One region of the Pseudarthrobacter sp. BIM B-2242 genome, then DNA from elsewhere that is predicted to be linked to it. Evidence: predicted binding sites of a transcription regulator. Region 1 holds the regulator's gene; the other holds the start of a gene.

Evidence for each region. The regulator Rex, encoded in region 1, represses fermentation and respiration genes when NADH is low (regulators of the CRP and FNR family bind a similar motif). The targets are predictions, from matches to a motif close to CTTGTGAANNNNTTCACAAG.
Region 2: IDT60_RS10880 (glyceraldehyde-3-phosphate dehydrogenase) is a predicted target of Rex. The motif match lies at 6,100-6,119, and genes of this name have one in related genera.

Annotation. Positions count from the first base shown of each region.
Region 1 covers NZ_CP061721.1:3,384,730-3,394,235, reverse strand. The annotation lists gene IDT60_RS15690 (bifunctional aldolase/short-chain dehydrogenase) at 1-185, shown strand, start outside; gene IDT60_RS15685 (rhamnulokinase family protein) at 182-1,684, shown strand; gene IDT60_RS15680 (acetylxylan esterase) at 1,779-2,774, shown strand; gene IDT60_RS15675 (3-deoxy-7-phosphoheptulonate synthase) at 3,110-4,219, shown strand; gene IDT60_RS15670 (helix-turn-helix domain-containing protein) at 4,357-4,569, shown strand; gene IDT60_RS15665 (30S ribosomal protein bS22) at 4,759-4,857, shown strand; gene IDT60_RS15660 (HAD family phosphatase) at 4,978-5,796, opposite strand; gene IDT60_RS15655 (glutaredoxin family protein) at 5,896-6,150, shown strand; gene IDT60_RS15650 (redox-sensing transcriptional repressor Rex) at 6,241-6,948, shown strand; gene IDT60_RS15645 (Yip1 family protein) at 7,004-7,828, opposite strand; gene IDT60_RS15640 (hypothetical protein) at 7,999-8,658, opposite strand; gene IDT60_RS15635 (YceI family protein) at 8,932-9,480, opposite strand.
Region 2 covers NZ_CP061721.1:2,370,822-2,380,327, reverse strand. The annotation lists gene IDT60_RS10920 (oxidoreductase) at 1-791, shown strand, start outside; gene epsC (serine O-acetyltransferase EpsC) at 795-1,379, opposite strand; gene cysK (cysteine synthase A) at 1,419-2,354, opposite strand; gene msrA (peptide-methionine (S)-S-oxide reductase MsrA) at 2,420-2,944, opposite strand; gene IDT60_RS10900 (Nif3-like dinuclear metal center hexameric protein) at 3,044-3,958, shown strand; gene IDT60_RS10895 (zinc ribbon domain-containing protein) at 4,059-4,814, shown strand; gene IDT60_RS10890 (YaaA family protein) at 4,874-5,638, opposite strand; RNA gene rnpB (RNase P RNA component class A) at 5,695-6,080, shown strand; gene IDT60_RS10880 (glyceraldehyde-3-phosphate dehydrogenase) at 6,334-7,812, shown strand; gene IDT60_RS10875 (hypothetical protein) at 7,893-8,096, shown strand; gene IDT60_RS10870 (HNH endonuclease family protein) at 8,199-8,996, shown strand; gene def (peptide deformylase) at 9,028-9,506, opposite strand, start outside.

The DNA of each region.
Region 1 (9,506 bases):
CAGTCTACGGCGTGGACGAGCAGGAACTGGGCAAGTACTATGCCCAGCGCACCCTGCTCAAACGCGAAGTCCTGCCCGAGCACGTGGCCAACGCCGCCGCGGTCCTGACCAGCGCCGAACTGTCCCACACCACCGGACTCCACATCCCCGTGGACGCCGGCGTGGCAGCAGCCTTCCTCCGATGAACACCGGCGCAACCCATGCACAGGCGGGTGTCGATGGCGGCGTGTTCGCCGCCGTCGACATCGGTGCGTCCTCCGGCCGGGTCATCCTCGGCCGGATCGGTGACAAGGGAAGCACCGGGGAACACGCCGTGGAGCTGGAGACCGTGCACCGGTTCCCCAACGGGGTGGTGGAGCTCGACGGCGGTCTCCGCTGGGACTTCGACGCCCTGTTCGCCGAGGTCCTCACCGGGCTCGCTGCCGCGGCCCGCGCGGCCGGGGAGCGCGGCGAGACCATTACCAGCATCGGGATCGACACCTGGGCGGTGGACTACGGCCTGGTCACCACGGCCGGGCAACTGACAGCGCAGCCGTACAGCTACCGGGATGACCGTAGCCGCGCCGCCGTCGCCCCGGTGCACCAGAAACTGGACCCTGCGCGGCTCTACGGCACCACGGGGCTGCAGTTCCTGCAGTTCAACACCATCTACCAGCTCGCCACCGAACCGGACCTGGAGGGTCTGCAGGCGTTGCTCATCCCGGACCTGATCGCGTTCCTGCTTACCGGAGTCCGCCGGACGGAATCCACTAATGCCTCCACCACGGGACTGTTCGACGCCGTCGCGGGGGAGTGGGCCACCGAGTTCCTCACCGCCCTGGGCCTGCCCAAGGACGTGTTCCCGCCGCTGATCGAGCCCGGCGAAACCGTCGGGACCCTGCTGCCGGACATCGCCGCGCGGACCGGCCTGGCCCACGCAACCAAGGTAGTGGCCGTCGGCTCGCACGACACCGCCTCCGCCGTCGCCGCCGTTCCCGCCGTGACATCTGAGGGCAGCGAGGAGAACTTCGCCTACATCTCCTCCGGCACCTGGTCCCTGGTGGGGCTCGAACTGAAGCACCCGGTCCTGACCGAAGCCAGCCGGACGGCGAACTTCACCAACGAACGCGGTGTGGACGGCACCATCCGCTACCTGCGCAACATGGGCGGGCTCTGGCTGCTCAGTGAATGCCAACGTACCTGGACCGCGGAAGGCTTCACCCCGGACCTCCCCAAACTGCTGTCAGCGGCTGCGGCACTACCCCCGGGGGGGCCGCAGATCAACCCCGACGACTCCTACTTCATTGCCCCGGACAACATGCCAGACCGCATCCGCGGCGCCGTCCGCCACACCGGGGACATCCTGCCCGATGACCCCGCAGCGATCACCCGGTGCATCATGGACAGCCTCGCCGCCGGCTACGCCCGCACCCTGGCAGAAGCGGAGCGACTGTCAGACCGCACGGTGAATGTCGTCCACATCGTCGGCGGCGGCTCACAAAACAAGCTGCTCTGCCAGCTCACTGCCGATGCCATCGGCAAACGCGTCATCGCAGGACCCGTCGAAGCCACCGCGCTCGGCAACATCCTCATCCAGGCACGGGCTGCCGGGAAGGTTAGCGGGGGACTAGCGGATCTGCGGCGCCTGGCGGCGGCGTCGGCGGGCCTCCGGACCTTCACGCCGCAGCAGCTGTCCCGGTTGTGACTCGCCGGGGTTGGCAGGCCAGCGGGTGCCGCGGGTGATTTGTATGACATAGGATCTCCGAAGGTATCCAGACGAGTAAGGACCGGACAGCACCATGCCCCTCTTTGACCTCCCGCTTGAGCAGCTCCGCGGCTACACGTCCTCCGTCGCACCGCCTCCGGACCTGCAGGACTTCTGGGACGCCACCATCCGGGAAGCCAGGACCTTTCCGCTCACCGCGACGTTCGAGCCGGTAGAGAACCACCTGACCGTCATCGACACCTTCGACGTCAGGTTCCCCGGCTACGGCGGCGCACCGATCAAAGGCTGGCTGCACCTCCCGGCAAACCGTCCGGCCGGGAGCCGGCTGCCCGTCGTCGTGCAGTACATCGGATATTCAGGCGGTCGCGGTCTGGTCAACCAGGACACTCGATGGGCACAGGCCGGCTATGCGCAGTTCATCATGGACACGCGGGGCCAGGGATACGGCGGGATCACGGGCGATACTCCGGACCCTCACCCGTCCGCCGGTGACGTCGCCTATGCCGGACTCATGACCCGGGGCGCAGCCAATCGCGAGGACTATTATTACCGGCGCGTGTATGTCGACGCGTTCCGTGCTGTGGAGGCGGCGCAAGCCCACCCGGAGGTGGATCCGTCGCGCGTGGTCCTGGCCGGAATCAGCCAGGGCGGCGGCATCGTGGTGGCGGTGGCCGGACTGGCGGCCGGAAGACTCGACGGCGTCATCGCCGCGCTGCCCGATGTCCCGTTCCTTCAGGACTTTCCCCGGTCCATCGACATCGCACCGCGCGGCCCCTATCCGGAAATCGCGGCCTTCCTGGGCCGGCACCGCGACCGGTACGAGCCGATGCTGGCGGTGCTGAACTATTTCGACGGCGTCAACCTTGCCCGGGCGGCCACCGCCCCGGCGCTTTACTCGGTGGCTTTGATGGACGATGTCTGCCCGCCGTCCACCGTGTTCGCCAGCTTCAATGCCTACGGAACCGGGGCCGCCAAGGAGATCGAGGTCTACCGGTTCAACAACCACGAGGGCGGCCAGGAGCACCACTGGATCCGGCAGCTGCAGTACCTCCGCAAGCTCCTCGGCTGACCATCCGGCGCGTACCCGTTTCCCGGCCCAACTAGGTAGCGCTATCTGTCGTTTTGAGCGCTCATAACGACAGATAGCGCTACCTACTTGGGGAGGGGCGGATTGCGGTGTGTGACGCCGCCGATTTTGCACGGGCCAAATCGTCCGGTTATGGTCTCCCTATGACTAACCGTTGGTATGCGTATTTTTCGTTGGCTCTGGAGGAGCCCGCGTCTAACTGACACGCATCCAACTTCCTTCAGAGCCAACAGGGCAGAGATCATTCTCTGCCCTTCGCCATTTCTCCGGCGGGTTCTGATCTGGGCCCGCTTCCTATCTGGAACAGGACCCCGAGCATGAGCCCCGCAACAGCAACTCCCGCTAAATCCACATCCAACCTGCGCGTCAGCGAATTCACTGCGCTGCCCACGCCCGCCGAGCTCATCGCCGAGTTGCCGCTGGATGACCGGGTGACTGACGTCGTCGAACGCGGCCGCGATGAGGTCCGCGCCATCATGGACGGCGTGGACGACCGGCTGCTGGTTATCGTTGGCCCCTGCTCCATCCACGACCCAAAGGCCGGCCTGGAATACGCCCGCCGGCTCGTCAGCCAGGCCGAGAGGCACAAGGAAGACCTGCTGATTGTCATGCGGGCCTACTTCGAAAAGCCGCGCACCACGGTGGGCTGGAAGGGCCTCATCAACGATCCCCGCCTGGACGGCAGCCACGACATGGAAACCGGCCTCCGCGCTGCCCGGCAGTTCCTGCAGCAGGTCACCGCACTCGGCCTGCCCACCGCAACAGAGTTCCTGGAGCCCATCAGCCCGCAGTACATGGCGGACCTGATCTCCTGGGGTGCCATCGGTGCTCGCACCACCGAGAGCCAGATCCATCGCCAGTTGGCGTCCGGGCTGTCCATGCCCATCGGCTTCAAGAACGGTACCGACGGCGGCCTCCAGGTTGCGATTGACGCGTGCGGTGCCGCCGCGGCAGCGCAGGCTTTCCTGGGGATCGACGGTGACGGCCGCGCCGCGCTGGTGGCCACTGCAGGCAACCCGGACACGCACGTCATTCTCCGCGGCGGACGCAAGGGGCCCAATTACTCAGCAGCCGACGTCGAAAGCGCTTCCGCCTTGCTGGCCGGCAAGGGACTGAACCCCCGGCTGATCGTGGACGCGAGCCACGCCAACAGCGGCAAGAGCCATCACCGGCAGGCTGAAGTTGCGCTCGAAATCGGCGCCCAGCTTGAGGAGGGCGGCCCGGCTGCCCAGGCCATCGCCGGCGTGATGCTCGAAAGCTTCCTCGTAGGCGGGGCGCAGAACCTGGATGTCGCCGAGCACGCCGCGGGAACCTCCGCGCTCGTGTACGGGCAGAGCGTAACGGATGCATGCATGGAGTGGGATGTGTCAGCATCGGTCCTCAACCAGCTCGCAGCGTCCGCGCGGAAACGCCGTACTGCACAGTGATTGCCGGAAATGACTTTCACTACAGCCCCATGAACCTCTAGAGTATCTATCACATGGTTGGTGGATGGCTCAGCATCGGCACACCGCAATGGAACACGCTGGGGTTAGTAGTCATCCGTCAGCAAAGGAATAGGGAAATGTCTGCAGAACAGAACTTCTCGAACGCGAAGTTCCTGACCGTGGCCGAAGTGGCCCAGGTCATGCGCGTCTCCAAAATGACCGTCTATCGGCTGGTTCATTCAGGTGAAATGCCCGCGGTGCGTTTCGGTCGCTCATACAGAGTGCCTGAGAACGCCGTCGAGCAGTATCTCAAGGGTGCGGTGGTGGACGGTCACACCGAAACCGCGTGACAACCTGGCGTTCCAACCGATGATTCGGCCCGAGGATGGACTGCGGTCGGTGGTCGACGCCAGAAAGCGGTACCCTGTTAAGGATTGTTTTACGTCATTGTAAGAATCTGTCAGTTGTTTCAGTCTGTAGCTCTGCTCACGGACCACTTCCATCAGACAGGTACTACATCTAGTTTGTGAGGAACTTTCGTGGGTTCAGTTATTAAGAAGCGTCGCAAGCGTATGGCCAAGAAGAAGCACCGCAAGCTGCTTCGCAAAACGCGTCACCAGCGCCGCAATAAGAAGTAGAGATACTTCGAACTGTGTGAAATGCCCGTTGCCTCCCCGGCAGCGGGCATTTTTGTGTGCAAAAGACGGTGAAACGCCGACGGCGACAGTCGCGACGGCGGTTATGCCCGGGGGCCGCAGTTATGCCCGGGGGCCGCGGATGCGGGCGAAGCCCTTCCACAGTCCGTAGACCACGCCGCCGGCCGTTGCCGCCTTGAGGCCCAGGGTGGCGGCGCGGCGGCCGGAGCGGAAGTCGTAGACCGGCCAATTGTGGTCGCGCGCGTGGCTGCGGAGCCGGGCATCGGGATTGATGGCCACCGGGTGACCCACGAGGGTCAGCAGCGGGATGTCATTGTAGGAGTCGCTGTACGCCCAGCACCGTTTCAGGTCCAGGCCCTCGGCATCGGCCAGTTCCTGGACTGCCACTGCTTTCGCGGAGCCGTGCAGGATGTCACCCACCAGCCGGCCGGTGTACATGCCGTCCGCAATCTCGCCCACAGTGCCCAGCGCTCCGGTGAGTCCCAGTCGGGTTGCGATGACTGCGGCAACTTCGATGGGGGTGGCCGTGACAAGCCAGACCCGCCGGCCCACGCGTAGGTGCTGCTGCGCCAGTGCCTTGGCTCCTGGCCAGATCCTGGAGGCGATCATCTCGTCGTACACTTCTTCGCCCAGGGCCTTGATGTCGTCCACCGTGATGCCGGCCGCGAGGGTGAGGGCCGAATCGCGTACTGCATGGACATCGTCCATGTTCTCGCCGCGCGTCACGAACTTGAATTGCTTCCAGGCGAATCCGGCCGCCTGGGTCAGCGTGAAGGCGCCCCGCTGGTGCATCTTACGGGCCACGTGGAAGAGGCTGGCGCCCTTCATTAGGGTGTTGTCAACGTCAAAGAAGGCCGCTTCGCCGGTCTGCATCACCGCATCCGGCTTGGTGATCACAGCGACGTACTTCTCCTCGGGCATTCCACGAGTCTAGTCAATACTCGGCGCCGAACATTTCAGCAGGCGCCGGCGACCCTGCCCGCAGCGCTGGCAGCACCCAAAGGGCGATACGGTTAAAGCATGGCAAAACCGGAGGTAGTCCTCATCACCAAAGCAGACTGTCACCTGTGCGCAGACGCGCGCGACGCCGTCGAACGGGTTACCGCCTCGCTGGGACTCAGGTGGACGGAACAGCGGGTTGATGAACTACCGGAACTGCGTGAGCGGTACGCGGAGGAAATTCCCGTGGTGCTGGTGGACGGCATCCAGCGTGACTTTTGGCAAATTGATGAAACCCGGCTTGAGCGTGTCCTCCAGCGTGCCATGGCCCAGTAGACAACCGATTGCCAAAAATGTCGCTGGCTTTGTTGACACCAGCCGCGGGGCTCTAGAGTGGAGTCACAACGCGAGGCAACGGAGGGGATAGTGAGTTCACTGGATTCATCCCCCCATGCCGTAGAAGGTGCGGGCGTTTCCCCGACCGGGGAAATCGCCAAGCAGATTCCGCCCGCCGCCGTGGCACGGCTGACCATCTATCTGCGCGCCCTGAACACACTGCTCGCAGACAGTGTGGAGCGCGTGTCCTCGGAGTCCCTGGCGGAAGCGTCGGGCGTGAGTTCTTCAACACTGCGCAAGGACCTGTCCTATGTTGGCTCGTATGGCACGCGCGGGGTTGGCTATGAAGTGCAGTACCTTAGCCGCCACATCTCCGCGGCCCTCGGGCTGACCCATGATTGGAAGGTGGCCATCGTCGGCGCCGGCAACCTGGGCAAGGCGCTGGCCCGTTACGGCGGTTTCGAGTCCCGCGGCTTTGACGTTGTGGCAATCTTCGACGCCGACCAGATGGTGGTGGGCAACGAGGTGGGCTGGCTGCGCGTCAGCGACGTTGCCGACCTCGAAACAGTACTCGAGCGGACGGGCGCCAATATGGTGGTCCTGGCGCTGCCGGCCGCCGTGGCACAGGCAATCTGCGACCGCGTCGTTGCGGCCGGTGTCCACAGCATCCTGAGCTTCGCTCCGGTCATGCTGCAGGTCCCCGCCGGAGTCAACCTGCGCAAGGTGGACATGGCCACCGAACTTCAGATCCTGGCGTATCACGCGCAACGGGCGCAGGCCCCGGACCAAACCGCCTAGGTTCTGTTCGGCGGCTGGCGGGGTCCACGCCCGTCGTGTCTGGCTTGGCCGGGACCTACTGGCCGTAGGGGTTGCCCGGCGAGCTGTAGGGGTTGGCGAACGGCTGCTGCTTGCGGAAATACGGAGCGGTGGACGGCAGGTACAGCAGAACGATCGCTGCGATTCCAGCCACGGTTCCCAAAGTCCCGAGGTTCGGCACCTGGAAAAGGCTGGTTATGGACAGCGCCGCGAATACGGTTCCCAGGATCCTGGCCCAGTTCTTACCCTTGCGGATGAAGAAGGCCACCAGCAAGTACATTCCCGCACCGAGGATTGCCACGACCACCAGCGTTCCGGCGAAGACGCTCCTGAAGTCCTCGAAGTTGAACTCCGTGCCGGTGGCGCCGCTGCTGCGCATGGCATCTTCGAACGCGTCACGCATGATCGGGTCATCGAGCATGCCGATGCCCACAAGCAGGGTGATGACAAAGAGTGCAGCCGCAGCGATCAGGAGCCAGAACGAAATGTTGACCAGCTGGGGAACGCCCTTGGCTCCGGTGGCCTGCGGCTGCTCAGAAGGGTACTGGGCGTAGGGGGACTGCCCGTACGGCTGCTGGCCATAGGCCGGCGGCGTAGGTTGCCCGAACTGGGGTGGATTCTGGCCGTAGGGCTGCTGTGGTGCCTGCGGTGAGTTTTGGCCGTACTGCGGTGCGTTTTGGCCGAATTGCGGCTGTGGTGAGTTCTGGCCGTACTGCGGCTGCTGCGGGGAGTTTTGGCCGTACTGCGGCGCCGGCGGAACGGGCTGCCCGGACTGCGGGCCGTTCCCGCCGTAGCGGGGTGCCTGGGGCTGGTTGCCTGGCTCGGGTTCGTTCGGGACGGGAGGCGGGACGGGTGTGCTCATGAGCGGTCCTTTGCAGGTCGGAAGTCAGTTCGGCTGCTGGGTGCAGTCCACTGGCCCTGCCCCCAGTACGGCTTACTTCCAACCGTACCCCTGCCGGTGCCGGGACGGGTCATACCAGAGAGGTATTCGCGCCCTCCCGGCCAAGCGGAATCATGGTGGAAACGGGCTGGTCAGCGGCCTTTGGAAGCGTTGAACCAGGCCTGCGAGTTGGGAAGCCACATGAGTACGGTCGCCGCGGCGCTGATCAGGAAGCCGAACCAGTTATTGCCGATGCCTTCACCGAAGCTGCCGCCGATGACCGCCAGGATCAATGAGACGCCCGCAACGATGGTGAGTGCCAGGCGGGCCCATTCCTTTCCCTCCTTCATCTTCAAAGCGAGGACGATCTGAGCCACGGCAAGGGCGAGGGCAACCAGGACCAGGACGAGAACGATGGCCGCCAGGGCGGGGGCCACTGTGAAAACAGCCAGAGCAGCAAGCAGACCGAAAAACGTGCCGAGCACACCCAGCATGCCGCCGATGAGCCAGATCCAGTACGAGACCTTGAGTTCCATGGGAAGCCCGGCCACGCTGAACATCCCCGAGAGCCCGCCCTTCGGCATCACATCGTTGAAGTTGCGCGGACCGTCGGTTGGCATCTGGAACTGGAAGGCGCCCGGCTGGCCAGGCTGCTGGTAGCTCTGGCCCTGTGGGGGATAGGGCTGGCCTGGCGGCTGGTGCGTTTGCGGAGCCGGGTATCCCTGCGGCGGCTGGTAGCCGGTGGGCGGAACGTTGCCGACGGGCGGCTGGTCACCGGGCTGAGGCGGCGGTGTGTCACTGGGGTTGCTCATGGCTCTCACTGTAGACGGCGAATTCCCGGTTCTCTAGGAGAATCGGGGCAAACTCGCCGGGAACGGAGGCGGCCTTCCGGGGGACACGTCGGCATGCGCAACGCAGGAATGAGTGGACCCGCACCCCGCGCCCACTGCGCCCCAACTAAGTAGCGCTAACTGTCGTTTTGAGCCGTCAAAACGACAGTTAGCGCTACCTAGTTGGGGTTAACGTACTGAGCCCGGCCGCAGACCCCCTTGGGGATCCGGCAGCCGGGCTCAGCGTGGGAAGAACTATGCAGCGGGAGCGATGAATGCCAGTTCAAGGTTGATGGCAACCTTGTCGCTGACCAGGACGCCGCCGGCGTCGAGCACAGCGTTCCAGGTCAGGCCGAAGTCCTTGCGGCTGATGGTGGTTTCGGCGGAAACGCCGGCGCGGGTCATGCCGAACGGGTCAACGGCCACGCCATTGAACTCGGTCTCGAGGGAAACCTGGCGGGTGATGCCCTTGATGGTGAGGTCGCCGGTCAGTTCGTAGCCGTCGCCTGCGGCCACGAGGCCGTTGGAGACAAAAGAGATTTCCGGGAACTTCTCGACGTCGAAGAAGTCTTCGCCGCGGACGTGCCCGTCGCGGTTGGCGTCGCCGGAGTCGAAGCTTGCGGTCTGGATGGTGGCGCTGATTTTGGAATCGGCCACGTTTTCGGCGAGGTCCAGGGTTGCGGCCGCATCCTTGAACTGGCCGCGGACCTTGCTGATGCCGGCATGGCGGACGGTGAAGCCGATTTCGCTGTGCGAGTTGTCGAGGGTCCAGGTGCCGGTGGTGACGTCTGCGGGAAGAGTCATGGTGTTTTCCTTAATGTTTGTCGGGT
Region 2 (9,506 bases), 1.0 Mb from region 1:
TCAGAAGCCACGGTTTCCTGGTGTATGCGGGAGCCCGCCGGACGGACCGGATGGAGCCGCTGGCTGCGCTCGGAATCCAGGTCCTGGCACTTGACGTGACGGACGATGATTCGATGCGCGCCGCCGTCGGCCGCGTCCTTGAAGAGCGCGGACGGATAGACGTCCTGGTCAACAACGCCGGCTACGGATCCTACGGAGCGCTCGAAGAGGTGGACCTGGCCGAAGGCCGGCGCCAATTTGAGGTGAATGTTTTCGGGCTGGCCAGGATGACGCAGCTGGTTTTGCCCGCGATGCGGCTGGCCGGCCGCGGACGCATCATCAACGTCTCATCGATCGGCGGAAAATTCTACGAGCCGCTTGGCTCCTGGTACCACGCCTCGAAATTCGCTGTCGAGGGTCTGAGCGACTCGCTGCGGCTGGAGCTGAAGCCACACGGAATCAGCGTCTCGATCATCGAGCCGGCCAGTACCATCTCCGAGTGGGGAAGTATCGCCGCCCAGGGGCTTCGGGAGACCAGCGGTGCAGGTCCGTATGCCTCCCAGGCACAGCTGGCGGCCGGCGCGCTGGCGTCCACGGGCCGGGCGGGGACATCGACACAGCCACAGGTCATTGCCGCAGCGGTGCTGCATGCGGCCACCGCGGCGCGGCCCCGGACCCGTTACCCGGTGGGTAGCGGGGCCCGGGCCATCCTTGCCCTGAGGCGGATACTGCCCGACAGGCTGTTCGACCCGGTGGTCATGCTGGTGCTGAAGCGGGTGGCCGGCGGCCATACGGCCACCACGAACACGTAGGGGTCAGATCCGGTATTCGATGTCGTACTCGGCCGGGTCCACCGCGGGTTTCGTTTCGCGCTGCGCGTCCCGGTGACGCCACTTGGCGGGGACTCCGGTCACGATCGATTCCGGCGGCGCGTCCTTCACCACAACGGCGTTGGCGCCCACGGCGCTGTCCCGCCCGATGGTGATGGGTCCCAGGATTTTGGCGCCGGCACCGATGGTCACCCGGTCCTCGATGGTGGGGTGACGCTTGACCTTGGCCAGGGAGCGGCCACCGAGGGTAACGCCGTGGTAGATCATGACGTCTTCGCCGATTTCGGCGGTCTCCCCAATGACCACACCCATGCCGTGGTCAATGAAGAAGCGGCGTCCGATGGTGGCGCCGGGATGAATCTCGATGCCCGTCAGGAAGCGCCCCAGCTGGGACACCAGCCGGGCCGGGAAACGCAGGCCCGGGGTTTGCCACAGGCGGTGCGTCAGCCTGTGGATCCAGATGGCGTGCAGCCCTGAATAAGCGAAAAAGTTCTCAAAAGAACCTCGAGCCGCCGGGTCGTGTGACCGGGCGGCGTCGAGGTCTTCCTTCAGTCTTGCGAAAAAGCGCACAAAGTTCTTTCTACAGGAAACGAGGCGACAAAGGCTGAATCAGCCGCGGATGTCGTCATAGAGCACGGTGGAGATGTAACGCTCACCGAAGTCGCACACGACAGCGACGATCAGCTTGCCCGCATTCTCCGGGCGTTTGGCAAGTTCCAGGGCGCCCCAGACGATGGCGCCGGAGGAGATGCCGCCGAGGATGCCTTCCTTGACGCCGAGGTCACGGGCAACGCGCACCGAGTCTTCGAGGGTGGCATCCAGGACTTCGTCGTAAACGTTGGTGTCCAGGATTTCGGGGATGAAGTTCGCACCGATGCCCTGGATTTTGTGCGGCCCCGGAGCGCCGCCGTTCAGGATGGCGGAGTCCTTCGGTTCGATGGCAACAATCTGGACGTCCGGGTTGCGCTCCTTCAGGACCTGCCCGACGCCGGTGACGGTTCCGCCGGTGCCGATGCCGGCGACGAAGATGTCCACCTTGCCGTCGGTGTCGGACCAGATTTCCTCGGCCGTGGTGGTGCGGTGGATCTCCGGGTTGGCCTCGTTGGCGAACTGCTGGGCCCAGATCGAGTTCTCCGTGTTGGCCACGATTTCCTGGGCCTTCTCCACGGCACCGCGCATGCCCTCGGAGCCCGGGGTCAGCACAATCTCGGCCCCGAACGCACGGAGCATCACGCGACGCTCGGTGGACATGGTTTCGGGCATGGTCAGGATGACCTTGTAACCGCGGGCAGCGCCCACCATGGCCAGGGCGATACCGGTGTTGCCGGAGGTGCCTTCGACGATGGTGCCGCCGGGCTTGAGGGCACCGGATTTCTCGGCGGCGTCGACGATGGCCACGCCGATGCGGTCCTTGACGCTGTTGGCCGGGTTGTAGAACTCAAGTTTGACGGCCACGCTGGCACCCAGGCCCTCGGTGAGCCGGTTCAGGCGGACCAGCGGGGTGCCGCCGACCAGCTGCGTTACATCGTCATAGATCCGTGCCATGGGGATATGCCTATCTCTCAAGAGTGAATGCTGAGGTCAGCCTAACGATGGCCTGCTGGCCCCTGCTAAGCATTAAGCCATGCAGAGTAATATTTCCGGGCCTTCGCGAGCTTGGGGTTGATGATCACCTGGCAGTAGCCCTGCTCGGGGAACTTGGCGTAGTAGTCCTGGTGGATGTCCTCAGCTACGTAGAACCGTGACAACCGGCTGACCTCTGTGACTATCGGGTGGGACCACAGCGCCTGGTTGCGATCAATGGCCTCCTCGAAAAGAATCTTCTCTTCGAGGGTCTCGTAGAACATGGACGAGCGGTACTGGGTCCCGACGTCGTACCCCTGGCGGTTGAGCGTGGTGGGATCGTGCAGCGCGAAGAACATGTCCAGGATGACCTCGGGCGGAATGACTGTTTCGTCAAAGGTCACCGCCACTGCTTCTGCGTGGCCCGTGGTTCCACTGCAGACCGAATAGTAGTCAGGGTGCGGATCGTGGCCGCCCGTATAGCCGGAAATTACCGAGGAGACGCCCCTGGTTTTTTGGTAGACAGCGTCCAAACACCAGAAGCAGCCTCCGCCCAGAACAAAAGTTTTCATGACCTCTTCAATGGTTGAGTGCCCCGGATGATTCCCTGACCACCCTACGAGACGGCGACACACTCCGGCTAAACCGCCCGATGGGGTAAAACTGAGTCTATGGAATCTGCAGACACCGGCGTTACAGATGCGGGCAGCGGCGGCACCGGATCCGGCGGCGACGCCCCCGCGGAGTCCCCGGCTCCCACCCTGGGACAGGTGCTTTTGGCCGTCGAGGAACTCTGGCCGGAGTCGCTGGCTGAAAACTGGGACGAGGTGGGCCTGGTGGCCGGTCATCCCGCCGCACAGGTCACCCGGGTGATGTTCGCCGTGGATCCCACCCTTGCGGTGATCGAGGAAGCCGTGGAGTGGGGCGCAGAGCTGCTGATCACTCACCACCCGTTGCTCCTCAAAGGCGTCACCTCGGTGGCTGCCACAACTGCAAAGGGGCAGGCCATCCACCGGCTCATTGAGTCCGGAACGGCACTGCTGACCGTCCACACCAATGGTGATTCGGCCGTGGGCGGGGTTTCCGATGTCCTGGCTGATGCGCTGGGGCTGGAGGACGTGGCCCCGCTGACCGTGGCCGCGAACGGGCTGCCCGAAGAAGGCATCGGCCGGGTGGGGGATCTCGCCGACGTGATGAGCCTGGGCGATTTCGCCGCACGGGTTTTCGGCATCCTTCCCGCAGTGGCCGGGGGAGTCCGTGTGTCCGGCGACAAAGACGGCCTGGTGCGCCGCGTTGCGGTGTGCGGCGGCGCGGGTGACTCCCTGTTCGACGAGGTGCGGGCCAGTAACGCTGACGTCTATGTCACAGCCGACCTCCGCCACCATCCCGCTTCCGAAGCCCGCGAAGCGGCGGTGGACGGCAGGCCGTACCTGATCGACGTTTCCCACTTTGCCAGCGAGTGGCTCTGGCTGCCGGCCGCCGCATCAGCCCTGGGCAACGTGCTCGCCGATCAAGGGCACGACGTCGAGATCCAGGTGAGCAACACCAACAGTGACCCCTGGGACTTCATTCTGACTCCGGGCTAAGCCCGGGATGCGAGGCAGGGGAGCGGGCCAGGCGCTAGAGTCTATACAGCGCCGATCGGGTGCCCGGTTCCGGCCGGCAGGAAACAAACGGAGGTAGCAGTTGGCTAAGGCAGCACCGGCGGAACAGTTGAAGTTGCTCGAACTGCAAGGGCTGGACGCGAAGCTCAAGTCCCTGCAGAACCGCCGCCGTACCCTTAGCAACGATCCGAGGATCACCGACCTCGAGGCCGCGCTCTCGGTGGCCAACGGTGAACTGGGCGGCGCCAAGGTGGCCGTCCATGACGCTGAAGCCGAACTCAAGCGGGCCGAGGCCGACGTGGAGCAGGTGGCTTCCCGGATTGAACGCGACGAAGCCCGGCTTAACAGCGGAACGGGACTGTCCAAGGATCTCGTAGCCCTGCAGAAGGATATTGCCTCGCTGAACAAGCGCCGGTCAGATCTTGAGGACGTTGAGCTCGAAGTGCTGGAACGCCTCGACTCCCTGCGCGCCCGGCAGGCCGCCCAACAGCAGATCGTTGATGACATCCAGGGCTCCTTCAGCGGCATCCGTGCCGAGCTCGACGAAGCCCTGGCCGAGGTGGATGCTGAAGCGAATGTCGTCCGCGCCCAGCGTGATGAATTCGCCGCCGGACTCGATGCGGGGATGCTGGCAGTCTACGAAAAGACCCTCGCCAAGCGCGGTGTGGGCGCGGCCCGACTGTTCCACGGCACGTCGGAGGCCTCAGGAATGAAACTGAGCCCCGGGGACCTCGCCGAGATCAAGGCCGCCGCCGAGGACGACATCGTGTTCTGCCCGGATTCCGGCGCCATCCTGGTGCGCTCGGCCGAGTGGAACGCACCCGCCCCGACTGCCTAGCACCCAACTAAGTAGCGCTATCTGTCGTTTTGAGAGGTCAAAACGACAGATAGCGCTACTCAGTTGGGGAGGATGATGTTCAGGGCGTGCGGCTTCCGCGCTGAGCCCTCCGCGAGCTCCGCTTCCCACTTTTCGCGGGCCGCCTTGAGCAGCTGCGCCGCGGTCTCCGGGGCGCGGCCGCGGCGGGCCAGCAGGTGCCGTGCCAGCTCGCCCCGGGTATGTTTCGCGAAGTGGCTCACCACCTTGCGCACGCCGTTCACCTCGGTGAATACGTTGACCGCTACGGTGTGCGCGGGCGGCGGCGCCCACGCCGCCGCGTAGGTGCTGGAGCGGCAGTCCACCAGCAGGTGCCCGGACGCCGCCTTAGTGAGGGCCTCCGAAAGCTGCGGCTTCCAGAACGAGGCAAGGCGGCCGACGTCGGGCAGTGCAGTTCCCATCGACAGCCGGTACGCGGGCACCCGGTCGGCGAAACGGATGACGCCCCACAACGCGGACACCACCAGAACTGATTCGTCGGCTTTGCGGCGCTGCGTCGGCGTCAGCGTTTTGTACCCCAGGGCGTCGTACAGGACACCCGTATAAATCTGGTGCGCGGGCGCCGCCGGTTCCGCGTGGAGCCGGGTGTTGCGGTCGACGTCGTCCCTCAACGATGCGCCGACGCCCAACAAAGCGAGGGCATCCTCATGCGCACTGACCGTACCCAGCGCTTCAAGGACGGCGGCCCGGTGCGTGTTAAGGGCCGGAAAGCTCAGGGAAGGCCAGTCGACGGCGGATCCCCGGACCGCGGGGGTCTTGCCTTCAGAGGGGGGAAGCAGAATCAGCACCGTACGATCCTACCGGCGACGGCGGCGCCTCCTTCCCCGGTAGACTGGGTTCCGGATGGGTTGACCAGGCGGCCGCGCGTCACGCAAGTGGCTCGAGGAACGTCCGGGCTCCGCAGGGCAGGGTGGTGGGTAACACCCACTCGGGGTAACCCGCAGGCCAGTGCCACAGAGAACAGACCGCCTGCGTCCGCCGGCAACGGAAGGCAGCAGGTAAGGGTGAAACGGTGGTGTAAGAGACCACCAGCTTCCCGGGTGACCGGGAAGGCTAGGTAAACCCCACCCGGAGCAAGGCCAGACAGGACACGTTTGAGGGCTGCCCGCCCGAGTGTCCGGGTAGGCCGCTGGAGGGCGTCGGCAACGGCGTCCGTAGATGGATGGCCGCTACTCCCGCGCTGGTAACGGCACGGGAGCACAGAACCCGGCGTATCGGTCAACCCATCCCACAACCTCCCGCCGCAGGGCATGTGAGTGACTTCACGTCCCACGGCGTCCCGCAGTGCGGTGCCCCGGCTTAGAATAGAGAGCGAACGTAGAAGTTCTGCCACCGGGTCTGCGTTCGCAGCCGGTGGTTTTTCTTTGCGCTTCTCCACGGCACCCGGGGCAGAACCCCGCCGGTGCCAGAGCCCCTGGACAACGTCAGGTGGCCGACAACCGCATACGAGGACGTATGCGGCTGAACCGAGGAAGGTAGTTCTGTGAGCCAGACGTCAGATTCTTGTCTTGATACGTGGATGGGCCGGGAGGCTCTCGCCGAGGCCATGATTCCGGTGATTGGCCGGCTGTACCGCGAAAATAACGTGGTGACGAGCATCCACGGCCGCAGCCTGATCAACAAGTCCACTATGAACATCCTCAAAGCGCATCGGTTCGCCCGCCGCATGAGCAACAGCGAGCTCCTGCTTGAGGAAACCGCACCGCTGCTGAACACCCTGGCGGAGCTGGAACTTGGCGCAGCAGCCATCGACGTGGCACGCCTGACCGAGAAGTACAAGCTTGAAGGCAACGGCGCTTCCCTGGAGGAGTTCCTCCGCGCCGAACTGGCCGATGTTGTTGGCAAGCGCGGGGCTGACAACCGCACCAGCACCGACGTTGTGCTGTACGGGTTTGGCCGCATCGGCCGCCTGCTGGCCCGCCTCCTGATCGAAAAGGCAGGCGGCGGCCACGGCCTGCGCCTGCGCGCCATCGTGGTGCGCCGCGGCTCGGACAAGGACCTCTCCAAGCGTGCCAGCCTGCTGCGCCGCGACTCCGTCCACGGATCCTTCGAAGGCACCATCCGTGTGGACGAGGAAGCCAACACCATCACCGCCAACGGCGTGCAGGTCCAGGTCATCTACTCGGACAACCCCGCCACCATCGACTACACCGCCTACGGCATCAAGGACGCCCTGGTGGTGGACAACACCGGCCGCTGGCGCGACGCCGAGGGCCTGTCCCAGCACCTGCAGAGCAAGGGCGCGGCCCGAGTCCTGCTCACCGCACCGGGCAAGGGCGCGCTGAAGAACATCGTGCACGGCATCAACCACGGCAGCATCCTGGACTCGGATCAGATCGTCTCCGCCGCGTCGTGCACCACCAACGCCATCACCCCGGTCCTGAAGGCCATCAACGACAAGTTCGGCGTCATCCACGGCCACGTTGAGACCGTCCACTCGTTCACCAACGACCAGAACCTGATCGACAACTTCCACAAGGGTGACCGCCGCGGCCGTTCCGCGGCGCTGAACATGGTGATCACCGAAACCGGCGCGGCCACTGCTGTGGCAAAGGCACTGCCCGAACTTCAGGGCAAGCTTTCCGGCAGCTCCATCCGCGTCCCCACCCCGGACGTGTCGCTGGCCATCCTGAACCTGAGCCTGGAAAACGGCACCACCAAAGAGGAAGTCAACGACTACCTGCGCCAGATGTCGCTGCATTCGGACCTGCGCAAGCAGATCGACTACATCGATTCCCCCGAGGTTGTGTCCACCGACTTCGTCGGCTCACGCCGGGCCGGCATCGTGGATGGCCTAGCCACCATCTCCAATGACAAGAACGTCATCCTCTACGTCTGGTACGACAACGAGTTCGGCTACAGCTGCCAGGTAGTCCGGGTCATGGAAGAGATGGCCGGGGTCAACCCGCCGTCGTTCCCCGCGAAGGAACCGGCTGCCGCGTTGGCCGCAATCGCAGTCTAAAGGGCGCCTTAGCCGTTCAAGGTTTCGACTTCCCGGCTGATTCGCTGGAATCAGCCGGGAATCGGGACCACACTGGTGCCATGGATAACGAAACTCTCCACGACACCACCCTTGAACACGCCTTCGACGTCGCCAAGGCCAACCACAAAGAGGCCGTCAGGCTACTGGAGCAGGCACGAGCTGCCTTGGCTGCCGGCGATGTCGGCGAGGACCGCGTCCGGCAGTTGGAGAGCCTCCTCCACCTGGCGGAAGAGGATCTCCGGCGGGTGTCCCGGGAGCTATAGATCCGGGTCACTCTTCCTCCCCACTGTGGATAACCCTCCGGCTGTCAGTGGGGTGGCCTAGGCTCTTCTGGTGCACGGGATTCCCGGAATAGTCTGTTGCCCATGACGGTCAGTTGGGGCGCCTACCGTCGTGCCCGGCGCCGCTCGCGGCAGGCCTGGGCTTTGCTCGCGGCACTTGCGGTGTCCGTGCTGGGGTCTGCGGTGTGGTTTTTTACCGCCGGCCAGTTCGCCGCCGCGGAGCCCGCTGCTGACGGACCCGGCCATGCACCCGTATTTGACGGCAGCTGGATGAAGCCGGTGGTGCCCGTGCACGCCGTCCCGCAGGGGAGCGCCCGTGCGGCCCTGGCCGGGCTGAGTGTCAAAGGCCGTGCACCGAAGGACCACTACTCCCGCGAGGCATTCGGGCAGGCGTGGCAGGATGTCGACCGAAACGGCTGCGATACCCGCAATGACATCCTCCGCCGCGACCTCGCGTCAGTCGGCTTTATGGAGGGGTCAAAATGCCGTGTCGCTTCGGGCACCATTGTGGAGCCGTACACGGGCAAGGCCGTGGATTTCCGGCGCGGACCGGAGAGCAGCAAGGAAATCCAGATCGACCACGTCGTGGCGCTCGGTGACGCGTGGCAGAAAGGCGCCCAGTCCTTGTCGCCGCAGCAGCGCCTCAGCCTGGCGAACGATCCGCTCAACCTGATCGCCGCAGACGGTCCCGCCAACCAGCAAAAGAGTGCGGGGGACGCAGCCACCTGGCTGCCGAAGAACAAGAATATCCGCTGCCACTACGTGGCCCGCCAGATCTCCGTGAAGGCGTCGTACGGGCTGTGGGTCACCCAGCCTGAGAAGGATGCCATGAACAGGGTCCTGGACTCGTGTCCGGAGCAGCCCACCATCGCGGCACAGTGAACGTTAAGGCAGGATCCTCTGCCTGTGTGCCCTAGTGGCCGAACGGGTCGGGGTCCACGCCGGGCATCCAGGTCAGTCCGGGTACGCCCCAACCGCTCTTCTTGGCCAGCTTCATGGCCTTCCGGGAGTAGCGGTCCAGGAGCCGGTTCACATAGAGCTTGCCGTCCAAATGGTCGTACTCGTGCTGGATGACGCGTGCGAACCAGCCAGTAGCTTCGAACTCGACCGGCTGTCCGTGGCCGTCGAAGCCCTGCACCTTGGCCCATTCGGCGCGTTTGAGCGGGTATTGGCCGCCCGGGAAAGAGAGGCAGCCTTCTTCCTCTTCATCGGGGTCGGGCAGCGCACCGGAAACCTTGGAGAGCGTCAGCACCGGGTTGACGAGCACTCCGGCTGGGGGAGCGCCGTCGTCGTTGGCGAATTTATAGACGAAGATTCTTTTACCCACACCAACCTGCGGGGCGGCCAGGCCCACGCCGTTGGCCGCGTCGTTGGTTTCGAACATATCGGCAA